Regions from separate parts of the Paenibacillus sp. FSL R10-2771 genome, predicted to be linked through region 2. Evidence: predicted binding sites of a transcription regulator. Region 2 holds the regulator's gene; each other region holds the start of a gene.

Region 1 (2,264 bases), 400 kb from region 2:
TCTGCTTTCCATTTATCCAGATCGCCGTCCCAGATTGTATCGTAATCCGGATCGGTGGTATCCGGGAAGACCAGCTCCCAGTCCAGATCCTCCTTGACGGCTTTCATGAAGGCATTGCTCACGCATACCGACAGGTTGGCATTGGTTACCTGACCCATCGTCTGCTTCACGGTAATGAAGTCCACCACATCCGGATGCCAGTCATTAATCATCAGCATCAGCGCGCCGCGGCGGCTTCCGCCTTGCTCAATCAGTCCGGTCGTATAGCTGAAAAGACCGCCCCAGGACACTGAGCCGCTGGATGATCCGTTCACGCCTCTTACAATCGCGCGGCGCGGGCGCAGCGAGGATAAGTTAATACCTACACCGCCGCCGCGGGCCATAATCTCGGTCATTTCGGAGAGCGTCTGCATGATGCCCCCGCGGCTGTCTTTCGGGGAAGGAACAACATAACAGTTGAACAGCGTAAGCTCCTCGCTTGCTCCGGCACCTGCCGCAATCCGACCGCCCGGTACCAGCTTCCAGTCATCAAGAATAGAGCGGAACTTGCCTGTCCACTCTTCCTGAAGCTCGGGAGTCTGCTCTACGGAAGCCATGGCTGCCGCAAGACGGTCCCACATTTCCTCCGGGGTCTTCTCAATATTCAGTGTCAGCTTCTCCACATCCGATTGCACGAGTTCACCGCTGCGGGTCTTCACCGTAACAATCCGGCCGGTGCGCTCAACAATCTCGCCAACCTCCTTGGTTGGAAATTTCGGATCATCCTTCGTCAGGACAAGCACCACATCGCCTACCTTGGCATTATTGCTGTCCGCGTCCTTCCAGGCATAACGGTCCAAAAATATTTTCTCACTCAGCCCCTCAAGACGCTGCTTGCGTTCCACTGTACTCAATAGAAAAACCTCCCGGATGATTGATAGGTAATACTTCCGTTCCTTGGTGTGGGCTTAGACTTTTTGTAACCCACAACAAGAACTTCCAGCGGCAGGGTAGCCGCAGCCTGCATGTACAGCGGAAGTTCCTCTTGTCAATAACAAATAACCGCAAAAACCCGCGAATAATCAAATTTTCAAGCTTTTGTAACAATATATTGTATACATCAGCTTTTCAACTATACCACATATTGTATCAGAGTTCTTTTTCCAAAAAAGCGGCCCATGGCGGGAATTTCGGAAAAACGGTAAAAGATAGTGGATTTTCTCCCTCTTTCTCGCTTTTTTACAGGTTCCAGATTGATAAGCTTCCGGGCCCGGAAGACAGATTCCGCCACGGATATTCAAGATCCGCGGAAGCCGCCGCAGCACCAGCAGCAGTACCGCTGCAAGGCTCCGCAATATTACTCCACGGCAGCAGCCGGAGGATAGCAGGTTATGAAATCTCTCTTTTACGCGCATACTACTGCTACGCATTTCGATATGAAACCGCGCCGGAGGAGGCTGCAACATGACGCAATTATTCCGCAATTCCTTGCCGCAAGGGGGAAGTACGCCTGCCCCGCTGCTGCCTGTTCCTCTGTCCTTTGAGCGTAACTGGCTGCAGGACCTGGAGTCGAAGCTCGATAAAGGCGGACCCTGGGGAGACTGGAGATTATCCCGGCTGGCCATACAAGGAGAGCAATCGGGACTCGTTACGAGCTTCGATGAGCTGCAGTGTCTGAAGCATCTGTCCGGGTTATCCCCGCTCCCCCACCAGCTGGATACCGCCCATAAGGTGCTGTTTGAAATGTCAGGCCGGGCCATTCTGGCAGACGAAGTAGGGCTAGGCAAGACGATAGAAGCCGGACTGATCCTCAAGGAATATCTGGTGCGCGGGCTCGTAAGTAAAGTTCTGATCCTTGTCCCTGCGTCTCTGGTCCTGCAGTGGGTGCGCGAGCTGAACAGTAAATTCGGTATTTCAGCCGTGGCACAGAAGAAAGCTTACTCCTGGGGCAACGACATTGTTGTCGCCTCCATGGATACGGCGAAGCGTGATCCGCACAAGGAGATGCTGCTGAGCCAGGAATTCGACATGCTGATTATCGACGAGGCCCATAAGCTGAAGAATAAGAAATCAACAAACTATCTGTTCGTACAGCAGCTGCGCAAAAAGTACTGCCTGCTGCTCACCGCCACTCCCGTGCAGAATGATCTCGGCGAGCTGTTCAATCTGATCACATTACTGAAGCCGGGACAGCTCGGGAATCAGGGGGATTTTGCCACCAATTTCGTGGTCGATAAACGCCAGCCTAAGAACGAAGTCCAGCTGAGGGGCGAGCTCTCCAAGGT
Region 2 (2,264 bases):
AATTATCCGCGTTGAGACCAATTTCAAGACCGGACGCGAATCCAAAAAGGGTGCACTCGGACTGATGCAGCTGATGCCGGATACCGCCAAGTGGGCGCTGGAAAAGGCCAAGCTTCCCGATGTGTCTCTTGAGCGGCTAAAAGAAGAGCCATCCTCCAATATCGAACTGGGCACCTGGTATTTGTCTACGCTTTCGCGGCAGTTTGACGGCAACCGGACAGCGGTTATAGCCGCCTATAATGCCGGACCCGGCAAAGTACAGAGCTGGCTGGATGAAGGCCGGTGGGACGGAACAGAAGCGTCTGTGAAGGATATCCCGTTCGGCGAGACCCGTCATTATGTACAGCGCGTCATTTATTATTATGACCAATACACGGAGCTCTACAGTGAATTCTGAGGCTCTGCTTTAAATATTGCATTTGTGCCGACATAAAAAGAAGCATCAAACGGCCCGGAGGCCGTTCAATACTTCTTTAGGCAAGCTTATGGAGACAGGTTATTTGTATTGACCTGCCAATTGCTGTTCAGCCAGGGTTACAAGACGTTTAGTGATGTAACCACCGATCGAACCGTTTTCGTAAGAAGTTTTATTGCCTTGGTATCCATCTGGGGAGAGGGTGATACCTAGTTCTTGGGCAACTTCGAATTTCAGTTGTTCCAAGGCACCGCGTGAATTTGGAGCTACCAGGTTATTGGAGCTGTTGTTTTGGCTCATTGCTGTTCACCTCCTATCGGTTGGTAACTGTATTATGTGCCGGACTTGCCATATTCATAACAACAAATAAACGGTGATTTCTGGAAATTAACATATCCCCGTGTAGCCTGGGTTTTCAGGAGCGGGGCATACCCATTCTTACTATGAGGAAGTGATGAAGCTTATGAAATGCCCTTACTGTGATCACACCAATACCAAAGTGCTTGACTCCCGTCCAGCCAATGAGAATAAGTCAATCCGCCGCAGGCGCGAATGCGAACTGTGCAGCCGCCGCTTCACCACCTTCGAAATGATTGAAGAGACCCCGCTGATTGTCATCAAAAAAGACGGCAGCCGCGAAGAGTTCAGCCGTGACAAAATCCTCCGTGGCCTCATCCGCGCCTGTGAGAAACGTCCCGTTTCTGTAGAGCGTCTGGAAGTCATCGTATCCGAGGTTGAGAAAAGCCTGCGCGGCATCGCCCTGGCCGAGATCGAGAGCCGCCAGATCGGCGAGCTGGTCATGGAGCAGCTCTATCCTGTAGACGAGGTAGCTTACGTCCGCTTCGCGTCCGTGTACCGTCAGTTCAAGGACATCAACATGTTTATGAAGGAACTGAAGGGACTGCTCTCTAAGGGGACTGAGGAGCTGGACGGGCTGTAGGAGGCTTTGTGAAGAGGTAATGTGCCATTCCTGGCATAAAGGGGCTAGCCTTGATATTGTGAGGCTGGCCTCTGTGTGAAGCGCCTCTGCATAGAAATTAATTAATTTTGTAAAAGTGTTGACACTGATGCTGAATTTCTGTATTATATAGAAGTCGCCTACGAAACATAACAACTTGAAAGCGATTTGAACGAACCGCTCAAAATGGATTTCAGAATACATAATGTGATTCGAAATCAAGCGTATGGGGAATTAGCTCAGCTGGGAGAGCGCATCGCTGGCAGCGATGAGGTCAGGGGTTCGAGCCCCCTATTCTCCACCATACTACGGACTCTTAGCTCAGTTGGTAGAGCAGTAGACTCTTAATCTATTTGTCCAGGGTTCGAGCCCCTGAGAGTCCATCCTAAAGAAACGGCAGAGATGCCGTTTTTTTGTTGTCTTCATTATAACGTATAAAAAATTTGTAGACGGTAATCATATACTTTGTATTCGTCTACACATTAAACTCAGTTTGGCGTATAAATAGAAATAGGTCTTTATGTTGTAAAATTTTTATTGGGGGTATGTTCGTATGGCTAATGAATTGAATCAGGTGGCAATTGCAAAAGTGAAATCATGGATGGCTGCGAACGACAAGTCCATTCAGTGGCTTGCTGATCAAATTGAGGTAAGCAAAGCATTGATGGGGCATATTCTGAGCGGTGAGCGTCAATTCCTGCCCAAGCGTATGGTGCAAGTTGCCGGTGTGATGGAAATTACCATAGAAGAATTGTTAACTCCTGAACAAGTGGAGAAGAAGGAATATACCCTAAGTTTAAGGGGGAAAGCGGATTCGCGGATTGCTAAACGGCATTTGAATATTCTACTGAATGCTATTCAGAATAGCCGTCAACTGGAAAAGGAACATGT
Region 3 (2,264 bases), 3.7 Mb from region 2:
AGTCTCCTGCAATTGGAAAATCTCGGTGCACAGGTTCGACATCTTGATCTGACCCACATTACGCAAGGCGTGGGCGTTATTGGCATTGCTCTTGTTCATAATATACGGATAGCCCGATTCGAGCTGGATCATGGCGATTTTGGTCAGCATGTCGCGTGCGCTCATGGCAACTTTCTTCTTCACGCGCGAATCAGCAAGCAGGGTATCGTACATCACGTCCAGATCCATATCATCCAGATGCGTTCCATACGCCTGATACACAGTATAAGGAGCGAATACATGCAGCGGCTGATTATCCTGAGCGAGCTTGTAGAAGCGGTTAGGCACGATCAGGCCGATAGACAACGTCTTCAGGCGTGTCCGTTCGTCGGCGTTGATCTTCTTGCTGTCCAAGAATTCTAGTACGTCCCAGCCAAAAATATTATAATAAGCCGCACCCGAACCCTTGCGCTGGCCCATTTGGTCCGCGTAGGAGAAGCCGTCTTCCATGAGCTTCAGGACAGGCATGATGCCCTTGGCAGCATCCTCGACGCCCTTAATCGTCTCGCCGCGCGAGCGCAGCTTGGACAGATTGACCGCAACACCGCCGCCGATCTTGGACAGCTGCATGCAGGTGTTCAGTACATAGTTGATCGAATTGAGCGAGTCGTCCATTTCCAGCAGGAAGCAGGAGACCATCTCACCACGGCGGCTCTTGCCGGCATTGAGGAAGGTCGGGGTAGCCGGCTGCAGGCGCTGCTCCATCATCGAGCGGGCCAGCGTGCGGGCTGTCTCCACGTTGCCGCGTCCCAGATGCAGGGCCACCACAGCTACGCGGTCCGGGTAATGCTCAAGGTATTGCTTACGGTCATTGCTTTTGACGGCATAGTCTGTGTAGAACTTGGAAGCCGCCATATAGGAAGGGAACTGGAAGTTATATTCGTGGGCAATCCGGTAGACGTCCTCCATCTCAGCTGCGGAATAACGGTCATACAGGTCCTCGTAGTAATCATTGGCAATCATATAATCGATCTTCGCTTTGGTAGTTGTGAAGGTCAGGCTGCGCCGCTCCACATCCCGCATGAACTCGGCTACTGCCTCCTGGTCCTTATCCAATTGGAAAAAGCCGCTTTCGTCTCTCTTCATCAACATGTTGTTCAGTTCAATATGCCGCAACCCGGTCCACCTCCTGTTTTATGCGCTGTACATCACCAAATGTTCCCGACAACTCAAACTTGCCGACCACCGGTACGTTGTAACGCTGTGCAATTAAATCTGCGCTGTGCGCGTATAGCTCACCCCAGTTTTTGTTGCCGCTCGCGGCGATGCCTTTGAGCCTGGAATGGTTCTTCTCTAAGAAAGAAGCTACCTTCTCTGGAATCTGTCCAAATCCGGTGGTGTATGTAACAAGCACGTAAGGCTCGTCGATCGTCATATGCTCTTCGATTTGAACAGCAGGAAGCTTCAGCTTATTGATGAACCTTCTAACGTTGCCGGTCTTGGAATCGTAAGCAATCAACATGGTCCCTAACCTCCTATAACATGTAGCTATTTCTACTTGACAAATGATGACGGGCAATTTCACTAGATTTATTGGATTTTCTATTATATACACTATATTTAGTAACGTTTAATCATTTTACTACCATATATTGAAAAGTCAATAGACCCACAGGTCCTTCTAACCCCCTGATTTGCCTATGAAAAAGGGAGAAAACCACGCCCCGCCTGCATTCTATTCTCTTATAATTTATTAGTATTTTTTTTAAGCTTTTTTGTGCGCCGGTGTCCGGCGAGAATTGATCAATAGTGAAAGAAAAGCATTCATTACCCTCCTTCATGCCCGGCCCCTGTCAATCTATAATAAAAGAAAAGTTCCGATACAGAAGGAAGATAGGAGTAAATTCATGAATAATGCTGCTGCAAAGCAAGCCCCTGCGGGTTCTTTGAAAACGGTTCCGCCTGGCAAAACACGGATCAAACGCTGGGAATCTCCGCTCGCCGGCTATCTGTTTCTCTCTCCGTGGTTAATAGGTTTTTTCCTGCTGACCCTGGGGCCGATGATTATGTCCCTGTATTACTCGCTTACCGATTACTCGCTGCTGGAAGCACCGGAGTGGGTCGGATTTGCCAACTACACGAGAATCTTCACCCAGGATGATGTGTTTCCGTCTTCGCTGCGGATCACGATTACCTTCGTGCTGCTGACCGTGCCGCTGCGGCTGATGTTCGCCCTGGCGATTGCCATGCTGCTGAACCGCAAGATCAGGGGGATCAGCTTTTAC

Evidence for each region. Region 2 encodes NrdR, which represses ribonucleotide reductase genes. Its sites were predicted from a motif close to AACACNATATATNGTGTT; they were not measured.
Region 1: a site for NrdR is predicted at 1,080-1,097, ahead of NSU14_RS18885 (adenosylcobalamin-dependent ribonucleoside-diphosphate reductase). Genes of this name have one in related genera too.
Region 3: a site for NrdR is predicted at 1,590-1,607, ahead of nrdI (class Ib ribonucleoside-diphosphate reductase assembly flavoprotein NrdI). Genes of this name have one in related genera too.

The regions. Positions count from the first base shown of each region.
Region 1 covers NZ_JBBOBM010000001.1:4,371,090-4,373,353, forward strand. The annotation lists gene NSU14_RS18885 (adenosylcobalamin-dependent ribonucleoside-diphosphate reductase) at 1-893, opposite strand, end outside; gene NSU14_RS18890 (DEAD/DEAH box helicase) at 1,444-2,264, shown strand, end outside.
Region 2 covers NZ_JBBOBM010000001.1:4,772,894-4,775,157, reverse strand. The annotation lists gene NSU14_RS20575 (lytic transglycosylase domain-containing protein) at 1-397, shown strand, start outside; gene NSU14_RS20570 (alpha/beta-type small acid-soluble spore protein) at 497-715, opposite strand; gene nrdR (transcriptional regulator NrdR) at 879-1,355, shown strand; tRNA gene NSU14_RS20560 (tRNA-Ala) at 1,602-1,677, shown strand; tRNA gene NSU14_RS20555 (tRNA-Lys) at 1,684-1,756, shown strand; gene NSU14_RS20550 (XRE family transcriptional regulator) at 1,927-2,264, shown strand, end outside.
Region 3 covers NZ_JBBOBM010000001.1:1,030,332-1,032,595, forward strand. The annotation lists gene nrdE (class 1b ribonucleoside-diphosphate reductase subunit alpha) at 1-1,155, opposite strand, end outside; gene nrdI (class Ib ribonucleoside-diphosphate reductase assembly flavoprotein NrdI) at 1,142-1,501, opposite strand; gene NSU14_RS04420 (carbohydrate ABC transporter permease) at 1,887-2,264, shown strand, end outside.